2 regions of the Roseicyclus elongatus DSM 19469 genome follow, and region 1 is predicted to be linked to the other one. Evidence: riboswitches for the same ligand, from Rfam matches in the RefSeq annotation. Region 1 holds a riboswitch; the other holds the start of a gene.
The links. Region 1 has a riboswitch for cobalamin ahead of ROSELON_RS17510 (BLUF domain-containing protein). Riboswitches for the same ligand answer to the same signal wherever they lie in the genome.
Positions count from the first base shown of each region.

Region 2: linked by a shared signal. The riboswitch ahead of ROSELON_RS02280 (hypothetical protein) and the one ahead of ROSELON_RS17510 (BLUF domain-containing protein) in region 1 are both predicted to bind cobalamin.

Region 1 covers NZ_CP004372.1:2,089,156-2,096,569, forward strand. Annotated here, with positions in the region: gene ROSELON_RS10170 (cobyrinate a,c-diamide synthase) at 1-463, shown strand, start outside; gene cobA (uroporphyrinogen-III C-methyltransferase) at 460-1,191, shown strand; gene cobF (precorrin-6A synthase (deacetylating)) at 1,184-1,924, shown strand; gene ROSELON_RS17510 (BLUF domain-containing protein) at 1,994-3,115, opposite strand; cobalamin riboswitch at 3,212-3,435, opposite strand; partial or broken gene metH (methionine synthase) at 3,605-6,333, opposite strand; gene ROSELON_RS10195 (homocysteine S-methyltransferase family protein) at 6,330-7,382, opposite strand.
Region 2 covers NZ_CP004372.1:453,096-460,509, reverse strand. Annotated here, with positions in the region: gene ROSELON_RS02295 (nicotinate-nucleotide adenylyltransferase) at 1-575, shown strand, start outside; gene ROSELON_RS02290 (hypothetical protein) at 713-1,054, opposite strand; gene dacB (D-alanyl-D-alanine carboxypeptidase/D-alanyl-D-alanine endopeptidase) at 1,251-2,702, shown strand; gene ROSELON_RS02280 (hypothetical protein) at 2,731-3,105, opposite strand; cobalamin riboswitch at 3,141-3,343, opposite strand; gene ROSELON_RS02275 (PHA/PHB synthase family protein) at 3,379-5,190, opposite strand; gene ROSELON_RS02270 (tellurite resistance TerB family protein) at 5,297-5,716, opposite strand; gene ROSELON_RS02265 (lysine--tRNA ligase) at 5,832-7,414, shown strand, end outside.

The DNA of each region.
Region 1 (7,414 bases):
CGACCCCTCGGCCGATCTGGTCTGGCTGCCCGGCGGCTACCCCGAATTGCATGCCGGTCGGCTGGCTGCGGCCACGCGATTTCTGGACGGGGTGCGGCAGCACGCCCGGACCAGGCCGGTCCATGGTGAATGCGGGGGCTACATGGCGATGGGGCAGGCCCTGGTGGACAAGGACGGGCACCGTCACGCGATGGCGGGGTTGCTGGGCCTCGTGACCTCCTACGAATGTCGCAAGTTCCACCTCGGCTATCGTCGCGCCGTGCTTGACGGGCCGATGCCCGGCCACCGGAGCGGCGCGGCGCTCAAGGGGCACGAGTTCCACTATTCGACGATCCTCGAGCAGCCGGACGCGCCGCTGGCCAGCGTCACCGATGCCGATGGCAATCCCGTCCCCGAAACGGGATCGCGGCGGGGCCATGCCACCGGCACCTTTTTTCACCTGATCGCGGGAGAGGCCGGATGACGGGCTTTGTCAGTTTCGTGGGATCGGGGCCGGGCGACCCCGAGCTTTTGACCCTCAAGGCGCTGGACCGGATAAAGCGCGCCGATGCGATCCTGTACGATGATCTGTCGGCCGGTCCGATCCTTTCGCATGCCCGGCCCAGTACCGACCTTGTGGGGGTCGGGAAACGCGCGGGCCGCCCCTCGCCCAAGCAGCACCATGTCAGCCGCCTGCTGGTGGATTACGCGCGCGCCGGGGGGCGGGTCGTGCGCCTGAAATCCGGCGACAGCGGGCTGTTCGGACGGTTGGAAGAGGAACTGGTGGCCTTGCGCGAGGCGGGGATCGCCTTCGAGATCATACCCGGCGTCGCCTCGCCCTTTGCGGCGGCGGCGGCGGCGGGCATCCCGCTGACGAGGCGGCTGAGCGCGCGGCGGGTGCAATTCGTGACCGGGCATGACGCCTCGGGCCAACTGCCCGCCGATCTGGACCTCGACGCGCTGGCCGATGCCACGGCCTGCACCGTCGTCTTCATGGGCAAGCGCACCTTTCCCCTGCTTGCGCAGGCAGTGATGGCGCGCGGCCTGGCCGCCGACACCCCGGCCATGCTGGCCGAGGCGGTCGGATCGCCCGCGGCCCGCTATGCGCGCAGCACCCTTGCGGCCCTGGCCGATCAACTGGCCAAGGGCACCGGCGACAAGCCCGCCCTCATCTTCTATGGCCCCTTGGCCGAGAGCTTTCACGATGACTGAGCTATGGCTGGTCGGCATCGGCACCGGGAACCCCGATCACCTGACCCTCGAAGGGCGGGCCGCGCTGCGTGACGCGGCGTTGGTGATGGTGCCGCGCAAGGGGGCGGAAAAGTCCGACCTTGCCGAATTGCGCCATCAGATCCTTGCGGCCTGCGGCAGCACCGCCCCGGTGGCCGAGTTCGACATGCCCCTGCGCGATGACAGCCTGCCCTATGCCGAGCGGGTGGCGCGCTGGCATGACGAGATCGCCGCGATCTGGGCCGCGACCATGGCGGCAGCGCAGCCGCGGGGGCCTGTTGCGCTGCTGGTCTGGGGGGATCCGGGGCTGTACGACTCGACCCTGCGGATCGCGGATCGCCTGGTGCCGAGGCCGCGCTTGCGCGTCGTCCCGGGGATCACCGCCTTGCAGGCTCTGACAGCAGCGCATGCCGTCCCGTTCAACACTGTGAACGGGGCGGTGACCGTCACCACCGGCCGCCGCCTGCGCGATCATGGCTGGCCCGAGGGGGCCGAAACCGTCGCCGTGATGCTGGACGGGGACTGCAGTTTCCAGCGCCTGCCGCCCGAGGGGCTGCATATCTGGTGGGGTGGGTTTCTGGGCATGCCCGAGCAGGTGCTCGAGGCCGGGCCGCTGGCCGAGGCCGGGCCGCGCATCGTCGCCACCCGCGCCGCGGCGCGCGCGCGCCATGGCTGGATCATGGACACCTATCTGATCCGCAAGGGCGCGGGGTGACGCCGCCGGCTGCGCGCCAAGGCCCGCCGAACGATCGCGCGAGGCCCGAGAAAGCGGGCCGCGCCGCTGTCAGGCCAATGACCGCCCATCGCGCGCCATCCACGCCATGACCGAGAGCGCCAGCCATTCGACATCACTTGCCGGAAGCGGTCCCGTCGCATCGCGCCGAAACCCCAGCCGCGCGGGCCAGTCGCACAGCGCGCCACCGGCGCGGCCACCGACATGGACCGGACGATCCGGGATACGGGCCTTGATCCGGTGGGCCAACTCGGCCGTCCGGTCCGCGTCGCTCGCCAGACCGACTCGTGGGCCCGCAATGACGATCGACGCCGGATCTGTGCGCGACAGGGTGGCCAGTGTCGCCTCGATATCGCCTTCCAGCACGAGTTGAACGGACATGCCCGCAGCGCGCAGCAGATCGGCCTTGACCACCGCGCCGAGGATTTCGAAGTTGCCCGGCGGCACGACGATGGCAACCGACCCCTGATCGCGCAACGGCAAAGGACTGCGCCCGAGGCGCTGCCAAAGGCAGTTCAGATGCCCCAACCCGACCGCGATCTCGGCCGTGGACCAGACCTCGTCCTGCCAGCCCTTCGCGAAGGCGGCGCAGACCTCGTCGACAAGTTGCGCCCGCGTGCGCAGATCCTTTCTGGCCGGCGGCGGCAGGTTGGGCAGGCTGTCGGACCCGCAACGCACCAACTGCTCGGCCAGGCTGACCGGTGTGCCCCCGCCGTTCAAGTCCCGTCGCATCCGCCGCCGATGGCCATGGGCCGCATGCTCGAAGGCGATCATCGCCTGGTCGACATCCAACGCCCCACCACGGGGCCCGAGGACCGCCCCTGGCAGGCTGTCATCCTGCACCGGAGGTTCGGCAAGACGCATCGGCCAGCCGGGAAAACGCCGCGTCGGCATCCAACCGGCACTCAGGACCGAGATGTCCCGGTGCCGCGGATCGGCCGTGATGCGCGCCATAAGGGCGCAGACATCGTCGGCCGGCCCCTCGAGCCATTGCAGGAACGTGTCTTTGCTGGAAATGAGCACGCCCGAGACCCCGTTGCGACGGTTCTTCGTTTCCGACTGGGCGGCCAGGGTGACGACCTCGCGGCGTTGCAACCCGGCGGCCGCGCGGCTGGAATAGGCAAGGCGAAAAATCCGCTGCCCATCGGGAAAGGGGATTGTCACGTGTCGCATTTTTGCCGCCTCTCATCATCGGCGGGGCGGCAGGCCAACGGACGAAACCGCCTGGTCCGGCGGTGGCGTCCCCAGTCCCCCCGGTGCACCCCGCCCGGTCCAACATGTCAGATGGCAGGTCTCCTGGCTTGCGGGTTGTTGCTCGACCGGTCCTTCCCGGGCCTTGGGCCCAGTGGCGTTCTCCGGTCTCGCTCGCCGCTCACAGTTGCGGGGGCAGCCACGGATTTGCCCGGTCGGTCGGACCATCGGGCGCACCGTGTTCCCTTTTCAGCCAGACGCCCCTGAAAGGACGCCTGCGCACCATCGCGGGCAGTGTGGATCGGGCGGCGAGTGCAAACGGAAACTTACGCACCGGCTGGCATTTTGTCTCGACATGGTGAGGGGTTGCGCTGGATTCAGAAAATTGATCTGCCCACGCCCCGCCCGCCTGCGCGCAAGCGCGGCGAGAGGCGTCGGGCGCTGCGATCACCCCACGCGCAGCCCGCCCGGTCACGCCGCGGCGCGGTCTGGCGAGGATCCGGGCGTGTAATTCAGAATGGGCGCAAGCCAGCGCTCGGCCTCGTCCACGTCCATGCCCTTGCGCTGCGCGTAATCTTCCACCTGGTCGCGTTCGACCTTGCCGACGCCGAAATAGTAGCTGTCGGGGTGGCCGATATAGAGGCCGGAGACCGACGAGCCGGGCCACATCGCCATGCTTTCGGTCAGGCGCACGCCCGTCGTTGCCTCGGCATCAAGGAGCCGGAACAGCGTCTGCTTTTCGGTGTGGTCGGGTTGCGCCGGATAGCCCGGGGCAGGGCGGATCCCGGCATAGGGCTCGCCGATCAGATCCTGCGGCGCGAACGCCTCGTCCGTCGCATAGCCCCAGAACTCCCGCCGCACGCGTTGGTGCAACATCTCGGCCATCGCCTCGGCGATCCGGTCGGCCAGCGCCTTGACGAGGATCGCGCCGAAATTGTCGTTGGCCTTGTCCAGCCGCTCGGCGATCTCGATCTCTTCGGGGCCCGCGGTCACGACGAAGCCGCCGACATGATCGGCCCCCTTGCCCTCGGGCGCCATGAAATCCGACAGGGCGAGGTTGCGGCGGTCGCCGCGTTTGGCGGTTTGCTGGCGCAGCGTATGAAATGTGGCCAGCGTCTCGGCCCGATCCGCCCCGGTGAACAGCCGGATATCGTCGCCGACCGCGTTCGCGGGCCAAAAGCCCAGAACGGCGCGCGGCGTGAACCAGCGTTCGTCGATGATGCGTTTCAGCATGTCCTGCGCGTCGGCAAAGAGGGCGCGCGCCGCCTCGCCCTGTTTTTCGTCCTCGAGGATCTTTGGATAGACGCCCCGCATTTCCCATGTGTGGAAAAAGGGCGTCCAGTCGATGTAGCGGGCGATCTCGGCCAGATCCCAATCCTCGATACCCCGCGTGCCGGTAAAGGTCGGGGCGGGCGGGGTGTAGGCGTCCCAGTCCAGCCTGAGGGCATTGGCCCGCGCGGCGGCCAGCGGGACACGTTGCTTGGCGCGTTCACCGCGTTCGTGCTTTTCGGCGACGTCGGCATAGTCGGACCGGATGCCGGCGACATAGGCGTCTTTCTGCGTCGGGCTGAGCAGCGCGCCCACCACGCCCACGGCGCGGCTGGCATCCGTGACATAGACGGCCTGACCGCGCGCATAACGCGGCGCGATCTTGACGGCGGTATGCACCTTGGACGTGGTCGCGCCCCCGATCAACAGCGGAATGTCGAAGCCTTCGCGCTCCATCTCGGAGGCAAGATGCACCATTTCATCCAGCGATGGCGTGATCAGGCCCGACAGGCCGATGATATCCACGTTCTCCTCTCGGGCGACCTGCAGGATCTTCTGCGGCGGCACCATCACGCCAAGGTCCACGATCTCGTAGTTGTTGCAGGCCAGAACGACACCGACGATGTTCTTGCCGATGTCGTGGACATCGCCCTTGACGGTGGCCATCAGCACCTTGCCCGCCGATTGCCGCCCGTCGCCGCCCGACAGGCGCTTTTCCTCTTCCATGTATGGCAGCAGGACCGCGACGGCCTGTTTCATCACGCGGGCCGATTTCACCACCTGTGGCAAGAACATCTTGCCCGCGCCGAACAGGTCGCCCACCACGTTCATGCCGGCCATCAAGGGCCCTTCGATGACATGCAGCGGACGCTCGGCAGCGGCGCGGGCGGCCTCGGTGTCTTCCTCGATGAACTCGGTGATGCCGTTGACCAGCGCATGTTCCAGCCGCTTTTCCACCGGCCAGTCGCGCCAGGCGAGGTCGCGCACCTTCTCCTCACGCTTGCCGCCGCGAAAACGCTCGGCGATGTCCAGCAAGCGCTCGGTCGCGGTGCCGCCCGCCTTGGGCTGGCGATTGAGGACAACATCCTCGCAGGCCTCGCGCAGCTCGGGGTCGATCTGGTCATAGACGGCCAGCTGCCCGGCATTGACGATGCCCATGTCCATGCCCGCCTTGATGGCGTGGTAAAGGAAGACGGCATGCATCGCCTCGCGCACCGGCTCGTTGCCGCGAAAGCTGAAGGACAAATTCGACACGCCACCAGACACGTGGGCATGCGGCAGGTTCTGCCGGATCCAACGGGTCGCCTCGTGAAATCGACGCCGTAATTGTCATGCTCCTCGATGCCGGTGGCGACGGCAAAGACATTCGGGTCGAAGATGATGTCCTCGGACGGAAAGCCCATCTCGTCCACCAGGATGCGATAGGCGCGGGCGCAGATCTCGATCTTGCGCTCATACGTGTCGGCCTGGCCCTGCTCGTCAAAGGCCATCACCACCACCGCCGCGCCATAGCCCATGCACAGCCCGGCGTGATGACGAAACGCCTCTTCGCCCTCCTTCAGGCTGATCGAGTTCACGACCGGCTTGCCCTGAACGCATTGCAGGCCGGCCTCGATCACCTCCCATTTGGAGCTGTCGATCATGATCGGCACGCGGGCGATATCGGGCTCGGAGGCGATGAGATTGAGATACTCGACCATCGCGGCGGTCGAATCGATCAGCCCCTCGTCCATGTTCACATCGATGATCTGCGCGCCGTTCTCGACCTGGTCGCGCGCGACGTTCAGCGCGGCGGCATAGTCGCGGTTGACGATCAGTTTGCGAAAGCGGGCCGAGCCGGTCACGTTCGTGCGCTCGCCCACGTTCACGAAGGGAATGTCAGGCGTCAGGACAAAGGGCTCGAGGCCCGACAGCCGAAGATAGCGGGTCATGCGGTCACCTTGCGGGGGGCAAATTCGGCCACCGCATCGGCGATGGCCCGGATGTGGTCCGGGGTCGTGCCACAGCAGCCGCCGACGACATTGACGATCCCGTCCCGTGCGAAATCGGCGACCTGTGCCGCGGTTTCGTCGGGCGTTTCGTCATAGGCGCCAAAGGCGTTGGGCAGCCCGGCATTGGGATAGGCGCAGGTCAGCGAGGTCGCGACGCCCGCGATCTCGGCCATGTGGGGGCGCATCGCGGCGGCCCCCAGCGCGCAGTTCAGGCCGACCGTGAACGGGCGCGCATGGGCCACCGAATGCCAGAAGGCCGTGGGCGTCTGGCCCGACAGGGTGCGGCCCGAGGCGTCGGTGATCGTCCCCGAGATCATGATCGGCAGGCGGCGGCCGGCCTTGGCAAAACTTTCATAGGCGGCAAAGATCGCGGCCTTGGCGTTGAGCGTGTCAAAGATCGTCTCGATCAGGATCAGGTCGGCGCCGCCCTCGATCAACCCGTCGATCTGCTGGCCATAGGCCAGACGCAGGTCATTGAAGGTCACGGCGCGATAGCCGGGGTCGTTCACATCGGGGCTGATCGAGGCGGTGCGGTTCGTCGGCCCGACCGCACCTGCGACGAAGCGCGGGCGGCCATCGGCGGCCATCGCCCGTTCGGCGGCCCGCCGCGCCACCTGCGCGCCGGCCAGGTTGAGGTCATGCACCGCCCCTTCCAGCCCGTAATCGGCCTGGGCGATCGTGGTGGCCGAAAACGTGTTCGTCTCGAGAATATCCGCCCCGGCCAAAGCGAATTCGACCTGGATGTCCTCGACCGCTTGCGGCTGGGTCAGCACGAGCAGGTCGTTGTTGCCCATCTGCGGATGGTCGGGGTGATAGTGATGGCGACAGCCGGGGCCGTGGATATGGCCGTTCGCGGTGAAATCCTCCTCGGTCATGTTCAGGGTCTGGATCATGGTGCCCATCGCCCCGTCGAGGATCAGGATGCGCTCGGCCGCCAGGGCGCGCAACGCGGCATGGGCGGGGCTTTCGGGCAAGGAGAAGTTCAACATCGGTGATGGTCCGGTCAGCTCGGTTTTGCGGC
Region 2 (7,414 bases), 1.6 Mb from region 1:
CCGCGCCCGGACAGGTGATCGGGCTTTTTGGGGGGTCGTTCGATCCACCCCATGCCGGGCATCTGCATGTCAGCCGCGAGGCGCTGAAGCGATTTGACCTCGACCGGCTGTGGTGGCTGGTCAGCCCCGGCAATCCGCTCAAGGAAAATGGCCCCGCGCCGCTGGATCGGCGGATGCAGGCGGCCCGTGCATTGGTCGATCATCCGCGCATCGACGTCACCGATATCGAGGCGCATCTGCGCACCCGCTACACAGCCGAAACGCTGGCGGCACTCTTTGCACGCGCGCCCGGTGTGCGGTTCGTCTGGCTGATGGGGGCCGACAACCTCGCGCAGTTTCACCGCTGGCAGCACTGGCGCTGGATCATGGAAAACGTGCCCATCGGGGTGTTGGCCCGTCCGGGTCAGCGCATCTCGGCACGCACGGCCAAGGCGGCGCAGATCTATCGCGCGGCGAAACGGCCCGCCTCGGCAGCGCCTGTCCTGGCCTATGCCCGGACCCCCGCCTGGTGCTTTCTGAATCTGCCCATGGTCGATCTGTCCTCGACCGAGATCCGCGAACGTGGCGAGTGGTAGCGTCACGCCCGCGACCCGGCGCGACCCGGTCAGGAAGCCGCCACGGAAAATCCCTGCCAGCACCGCAATGCCCGCACCCGGCGTCATGCCAAAGCCCGGTTTCGCACCCAAAGTGACGCAAAGGAAACCGATGCGGATCAGCCCGAGCCGCCCCACAAGGCCGGGCCGCGCCGCAGCCATATGGACAGGAGGCCGGACAGGATGAGCCCGATAAAGACCGCAGCGACCCCGTTTGCGCTCGGGTCGGTCCGTCGCCTTGCCCGGATCGGGGCGATATCCCCCGTGACTGCCCGCCGGCGCAGCCAGACGCGCCAGTCCCGCGGCAGGCACGCCGCGCCAAGGGCGAATCGGCTGAACGCCAGCCAGTGGGGCACCACCCCGTCGCCGCCGATCCGCAGCTTTCCCGCCAAGCCCCCGGCATGGACCAGCGCCAAGGCCAGCGTCATCAAAGCCCGCGCGCGCGCCCTGTCTGACGGCATGGCCACCGCCCTTATCGCGTTGACAGGGCGTCGGAAACACACGCTCTTGCCAAGGCGGCGGCTGCGCCATGGCGGCGATCGCCGCAATGGGCAGGGCTTGAGACGAATCCGCCTGTCTGCTTAACCTCTCGGCAAGTTATGGATATTTGACCAAATGGTTTCGAGACGCGCATTCTTGAACGGGGCGGTTGCCGCGATGGGCAGCACCGTTGCGGGTGGTGCCTTTGCCGGCGCGCCCGACAGGTCCCTGCGTCCGCTGATCCGGCCGGACGGGATTTTCGAACGCTCCATCCCCGAGGCCGCCGATCTGATCGCGCGCGCCGAGCTCGGGGGGCGGGTCGGGTTCGCCGTGGCCGATGCCGCGACCGGCCGGATGCTGGAAGTGGCCCATCCCCTGTTCGGCCTGCCGCCGGCCTCGGTGGCCAAGGCGGTCACCACGGCCTATGCGCTCGACCGGCTGGGGCCGGGATACCGGTTTCGCACGCGGCTGGTGACCGATGGCACTCTGACCGATGGCCGTCTCGATGGCGATCTGTGGCTTGTGGGGTCGGGCGACCCTGTCTTCGATACCGACGCGTTGGCAGGGATGGCCGGCGCGCTGGCCGATGCCGGCGTGCGCGAGGTCACGGGGCAGTTGCGGCTGGCCACCGATGCGCTGCCTTTCATCTATCAGATCGATCCGGGCCAGTTGCCGCATGCCGGCTACAACCCGTCGATTTCGGCACTGAACCTCAACTTCAACCGTGTCCATTTCGAATGGACGCGCGAAAACGGCGATTACGCGGTCACGATGCAGGCGCGGTCGTCCAGCTATTCGCCCGGCGTGCAATCCTCGCAAATGACCGTCGAGGACCGCGATTTCCCCGTCTACACCTTCGAGGCCACCGATGCGCGCGACGTCTGGACCGTGGCGCGCGGCGCCCTGGGCAATGGCGGGGCGCGCTGGCTGCCGACGCGGCGGCCCGCCGTCTATGTGGCCGAGGTTTTCCAGACGCTGGCGCGCAGCTACGGCATCGTTCTGGATGGCCCGGCCTTCTCGGAAAGCGCCCCGATGGGGGCCGCTGTGCTAGCCGAACATGTCTCGGATCCGCTCGAGGATATTCTGCGCGGCATGATGCGCTGGTCCACCAACCTGACGGCCGAGGTCGTGGGCCTGCTGGCCACGCAGGCGGGGGGCGTGCGCCCGGCCAGTCTGGCCGAAAGCGGGGCCGAAATGGCGGCCTGGATGGAGGACCGTCTGGGCGCGCGTCACGCGCGCTTCGTCGATCATTCCGGCCTGGGCGTCGACAGCCGCCTGCGCCCGCAGGACATGACCAGCGCCCTTGTCACCGCAGGGCCGAACGGCCTGTTGCGCGACCTGATGAAGGACATCCCGATGCGGGACGATGCGGGGAATGCGATACCGGATCACCCCCTGTCGGTGGTGGCCAAGACCGGCACGCTGAACTTCGTGTCGTCGCTGGCGGGCTATGTGCGTCTGCCCACGGGGCGCGATCTGGCCTTTGCGATCTTCTGCGCCGATCTCGACCGCCGCGCCGCCCTGACCCAGGCCCAGATGGAGCGCCCGCCCGGCGGCCGCAGCTACAATGGCCGCGCCAAACGGTTGCAACAGGCGCTGATCGAGCGCTGGGGCGCCGTCTACGCCTGAACAGACCGGTGGGCGTCGGGGGCGGGCATCAGGCGGTCGGGCGCGCTTCGAGCAGCGCCAGCGGCCGCTGTGGCAGGGCCGCCGCCGATACCGGGCCACCATGCCCTGCCGCCCCGAACATCGCATCGGCCAGGGCGTCCAGCGGGGCCATGGCGCTGTCGGCCTCGACGCCGCAGAACAGGCGCACGCGCGCATGCGTCGCGATGAACCGCGCACTACAGGTATCGCTGCAGCCCTCAAGGCGGCCAAAGCCCGCGACCTCGAAATCGGGTTGCGTGAACGCACGGGCCTCGGCCACGCTGCGGGCCAGTTGCGCGACCAGGCACGCCGCCTCGGGGCAGGCCTTGCCGATCCGCGGGCACATGGTGGCTTGATAGGAATGGGTCTCGTCGGACCAGATCATCGCATGTCTCCTGTTCCGGGGCACCCCGCCCGGGCTTGGGTGAATGGACGATGGCAGGTCTCCTGACTTGCGGAGTTTTGCGCCCCCGGCCTTCCCGGACCTTTCGGCCCAGTGGCATTTCGGGGGGGGCACGCCGCCTACAGTTGCGGGGGCAGTCGCGGACTTGGGGCAGGGCCCCGCACCGCATTCCCTTTTCACCCCGCACGCGATGCGGGGCACCATCACCCATAGGGGTAGGCGCGCGGGCCTGTCGCGGTCAAGGCCGGACGACGCCTAGACCTGATGCACGTAGTCGCCCGGGGCGTCGCAGATCGGGGCATGGCCGTCGGCCCCCATGGCGGGGGGTGGCCCCTCGCCGCTGGATTGTTCGGCCAGCCAATCGGCCCAGGCGATCCACCAGCTGCCCGGAATCGGGTCGTGATCGGCCAGCCAAGTATCGGGGTCCATGTAGAAGGCACCGGGTTCGCGATGGCCCAGGCGGTAATGCTTGCGCGGGTGGCCGGGCTCGCTGACGATGCCGCCATTGTGGCCGCCCTTGACCAGGCAGAACCGGAAATCGCCATCGGTGAACAGCTTGGCCTTGTAGACAGACCGCCAAGGCGCGATGTGATCGTTCTCGGTGCCGACGACGAACATGGGGGCCTTGATGTCCTTGAGCGCGATCACCCGGCCGTCAACCGCGTAACGCCCCGCCGTCAAACGGTTTTCCAGGAACAGACCGCGCAGGTATTCGGCATGCATCCGGGCCGGCATCCGCGTGGTGTCGTTGTTCCACACGCCCAGATCGCTGGGCATGTCGGGCCGGCCCAGGAAATAGCGCTGCACCGCGCGCGAATAGATCAGGTCCTCGGCCCGCATCGTGGCGAAGGTGCGCGTCATCTGCGGCCGGTCCAGATAGCCCTGATCCCACATCAGATCCTCGATGAAGGCGACCTGCGACTCGTCGGTGAACAGCAGCAATTCGCCCGCTTCGGCGAAATCGGTCTGCGCCGCCATCAGCGTGACCGAGGCCAGCCGGTCGTCGCCATCGCGCGCCATGGTCGCCGCCGCGATCGACAAGAGCGTCCCGCCCAGGCAGTAGCCATTGGCATGCACCTTTTGCCCCGGCACGATGGCGCTGATCGCGTCCAGCGCGGCCATCACGCCCATCCGGCGGTAATCGTCGAGGCCCAGATCGGCCATCTCGGCGCCGGGGTTGCGCCAGGACAGCATGAAGACGGTAAAGCCCTGTTCGACCAGGTAGCGCACCATCGAGTTATGGGGCGACAGGTCGAGGATATAGTATTTCATGATCCAGGCCGGCACGATCAGCACCGGCTCGGATTTCACCGTTTCGGTCTCGGGCGCGTACTGGATCAATTCGCAGATCTCGTTGCGCATCACGACCTTGCCCGGTGTTGCGGCCAGATCCTCGCCCACGCGGTATCCTTCGGGCTGGCTCTGATGCTCTTGCGTCAGGATATGCATCAGGTCTTCGAAATAGTGTTCCGCGCCGTCGGCGATGTTCCTGCCGTCCTGCCGGATCGTTTCTTCGATGATCTGCGGGTTCATCCACGGAAAGTTCGCCGGCGAAAACAGGTCGAGCGTCTGGCGCGCGATGAAACGGGCGCGATCGGCATTGTCGGGGCGCAGGCCGCGGATTCGTCCGGTGGCCATGTCCCACCAATCCTGCGTGGCCAGAAAGCTTTGTTGCCACAGCGCATAGGGCAGTTTCTGCCATGACGGATGCGTGAACCGGTGATCATAGGCCTTCGGCGCGAACGGGGCGGGGGGGTGCCCTTCCTCGGTCAGGGCGCGCAGCGTGTAGGCCCCCAGCTTTACCGCGTTTTCGGCGGCGTGTTCGGCCAAGGCCATCTGCCGCCCCGGCGCGCGGCTGAGATGCACCGCCCAATCGGTCCAGGATTCCAGCAAGGCAAAGGGCGACACGCCCCCGGTCATCCGCGCCAATGCGGCGCGCGTGGCCCGGTCCAGCGTATCGTAGCTGTGGCTGGCCGGGCGCGGGGGCGCCGCGGGCAGGCGGGGCTGCGGGCGTGGGGCGGGCAGGGCGGCCTTGGTCGGAAGGGGGGTCGGTGCAGGGTCTGACATGACATGGGTCCGGGGCTGGGGCGGATGCGCTCAGGGTGTGCCGCCATCGTCGGACACGCCTTGACCCACGTCAATCGCTGCGGTGCAGCATTCTGCCGCGTGTGACCTACAGCGTCATGTGCCGCGCCCGCGCGCCGCGTTCGATGGCGGCCGCCGCCAGCCGATCGATATCGAGCGCATAGCGCAATTCCATCAGGAACCGCAGTTCGATCTGATCCAGCCGGCCGTCGGCCGCGGCCACGTCACAGGCCAGCGCATAGGCCGTTTCATACAGCCGGTCGGGCAGGGCCTGTTCCACCAGTCCGAAAAGCGCGTCCAGCCCGTCCTCTTCCTCGAACAGGTCGAAAACCAGGGTCGCCATCGTTTTCAGATGATCCGCGTCATAATCGGCAAAGACCGGCAGGTTGTTCACAAGCCCGTGGATCTTGACCAGTTCCGAGGTCTGGATCGCCTCGTCCGAGACCGAAACGGCCACCATGATGGCCACCAGGGCATCCTCGGGGGATAGGGTTGTGCGGTCTGGCATTGCGACGCTCCTTGAATTCGCCTTGCGCTGTATTTATTGACCCGGCCTTGGCCCCGCAATAGGTGCGGGGACGCAGGGGAATGGATGCCCCGCGCGAGTTTCAGGGTGAAAGACGATGACCGATCTGCGTGACGCCGCGATGACCTCCAAGGCCTGGCCCTTCGAAGAGGCGCGCGCGGTGCTGAAACGCTATGAAAAACAGCCGCCCGAAAAGGGCTACGTGCTGTTCGAAACCGGCTACGGCCCCTCGGGTCTGCCGCATATCGGCACCTTCGGCGAGGTTCTGCGCACCACGATGATCCGCCGCGCGTTTCAGGTGATCTCGGACATCCCCACGCGGCTGATCTGTTTTTCCGACGATCTGGACGGCATGCGCAAGGTGCCCGGCAACGTCCCCAACCAGGACATGCTGCGCGAGCACCTGCAAAAGCCGCTGACCAGTGTGCCCGACCCGTTCGGCACCCATGACAGTTTCGGCGACCACAACAACGCCATGCTGCGCCGTTTCCTCGACACCTTCGGGTTCGAGTACGAGTTCTATTCCGCGACCGAGTTCTACCGCTCGGGCCAGTTCGACACGGTGCTGAAACGCGCCGCCGAACGCTATGACGACATCATGAAGGTGATGCTGAAATCGCTGCGCGAGGAACGCCGCCAGACCTACTCGATCTTTCTGCCGATCCACCCCGAAACCGGCCGCGTCCTCTACGTCCCGATGAAAGAGGTGAACGCGACCGACCACACCGTCACCTTCGATGACGAGGACGGGCGCGAATGGACCCTGCCGGTCACGGGCGGCAACGTGAAACTGCAATGGAAGCCCGATTTCGGCGCCCGTTGGGCCGCGCTCGGCGTCGATTTCGAGATGTATGGAAAGGATCATTCGACCAACACGCCGATCTACGATGCGATCTGCGAGATCCTCGGCCATCCCGCGCCCGAGCATTTCACCTACGAACTGTTCCTCGACGAGACAGGACAAAAGATCTCCAAATCTTCCGGCAACGGAATCTCGATCGACGAATGGTTGACCTATGCCTCGACCGAATCCTTGAGCTATTTCATGTTCCTGAAGCCGAAAACGGCCAAGCGGCTCTATTTCGACGTGATCCCCAAGGCGGTGGACGAATACCACCAGCAATTGCGCGCCTATGCCAAGCAGGACACCGCGCAGCGTCTGGCCAACCCCGTCTATCACATCCACGGCCACAACGTGCCCGAGTCGACCATGGTCGTGCCCTTCGCGATGCTTCTGAACCTCGTGTCCGTCTCCGGGGCCGAGGAAAAGGACAAGCTCTGGGGCTTCATCCGCCGCTACGCGCCCGATGCCTCGCCCGAACATAACCCCGATCTTGACCAGGCTGCGGGCTTTGCCATTCGCTACTACAATGATTTCGTCAAACCGACGCGCTCCTTCCGCCTGCCGACCGATCAGGAATGTGCGGCGATGGAGGAACTTTCGGCCTGCCTCGGCGATGCGGACCGCGCACTGGATGTCATCGCCCGCAAGAACGCGCAGGAAGGCAAGGACGTGGCGCTGCCCGCCGTCGACTGGCACGATGATGAATTCCTGCAATCCATCGTTTTCGCCATCGGAAAGACGCATGGGTTCGACCCGCTGCGCAGCTGGTTCTCGGCGCTTTACGAGGTGCTTCTGGGCGCGTCGCAGGGTCCGCGCTTTGGCGGCTTCATCGCGCT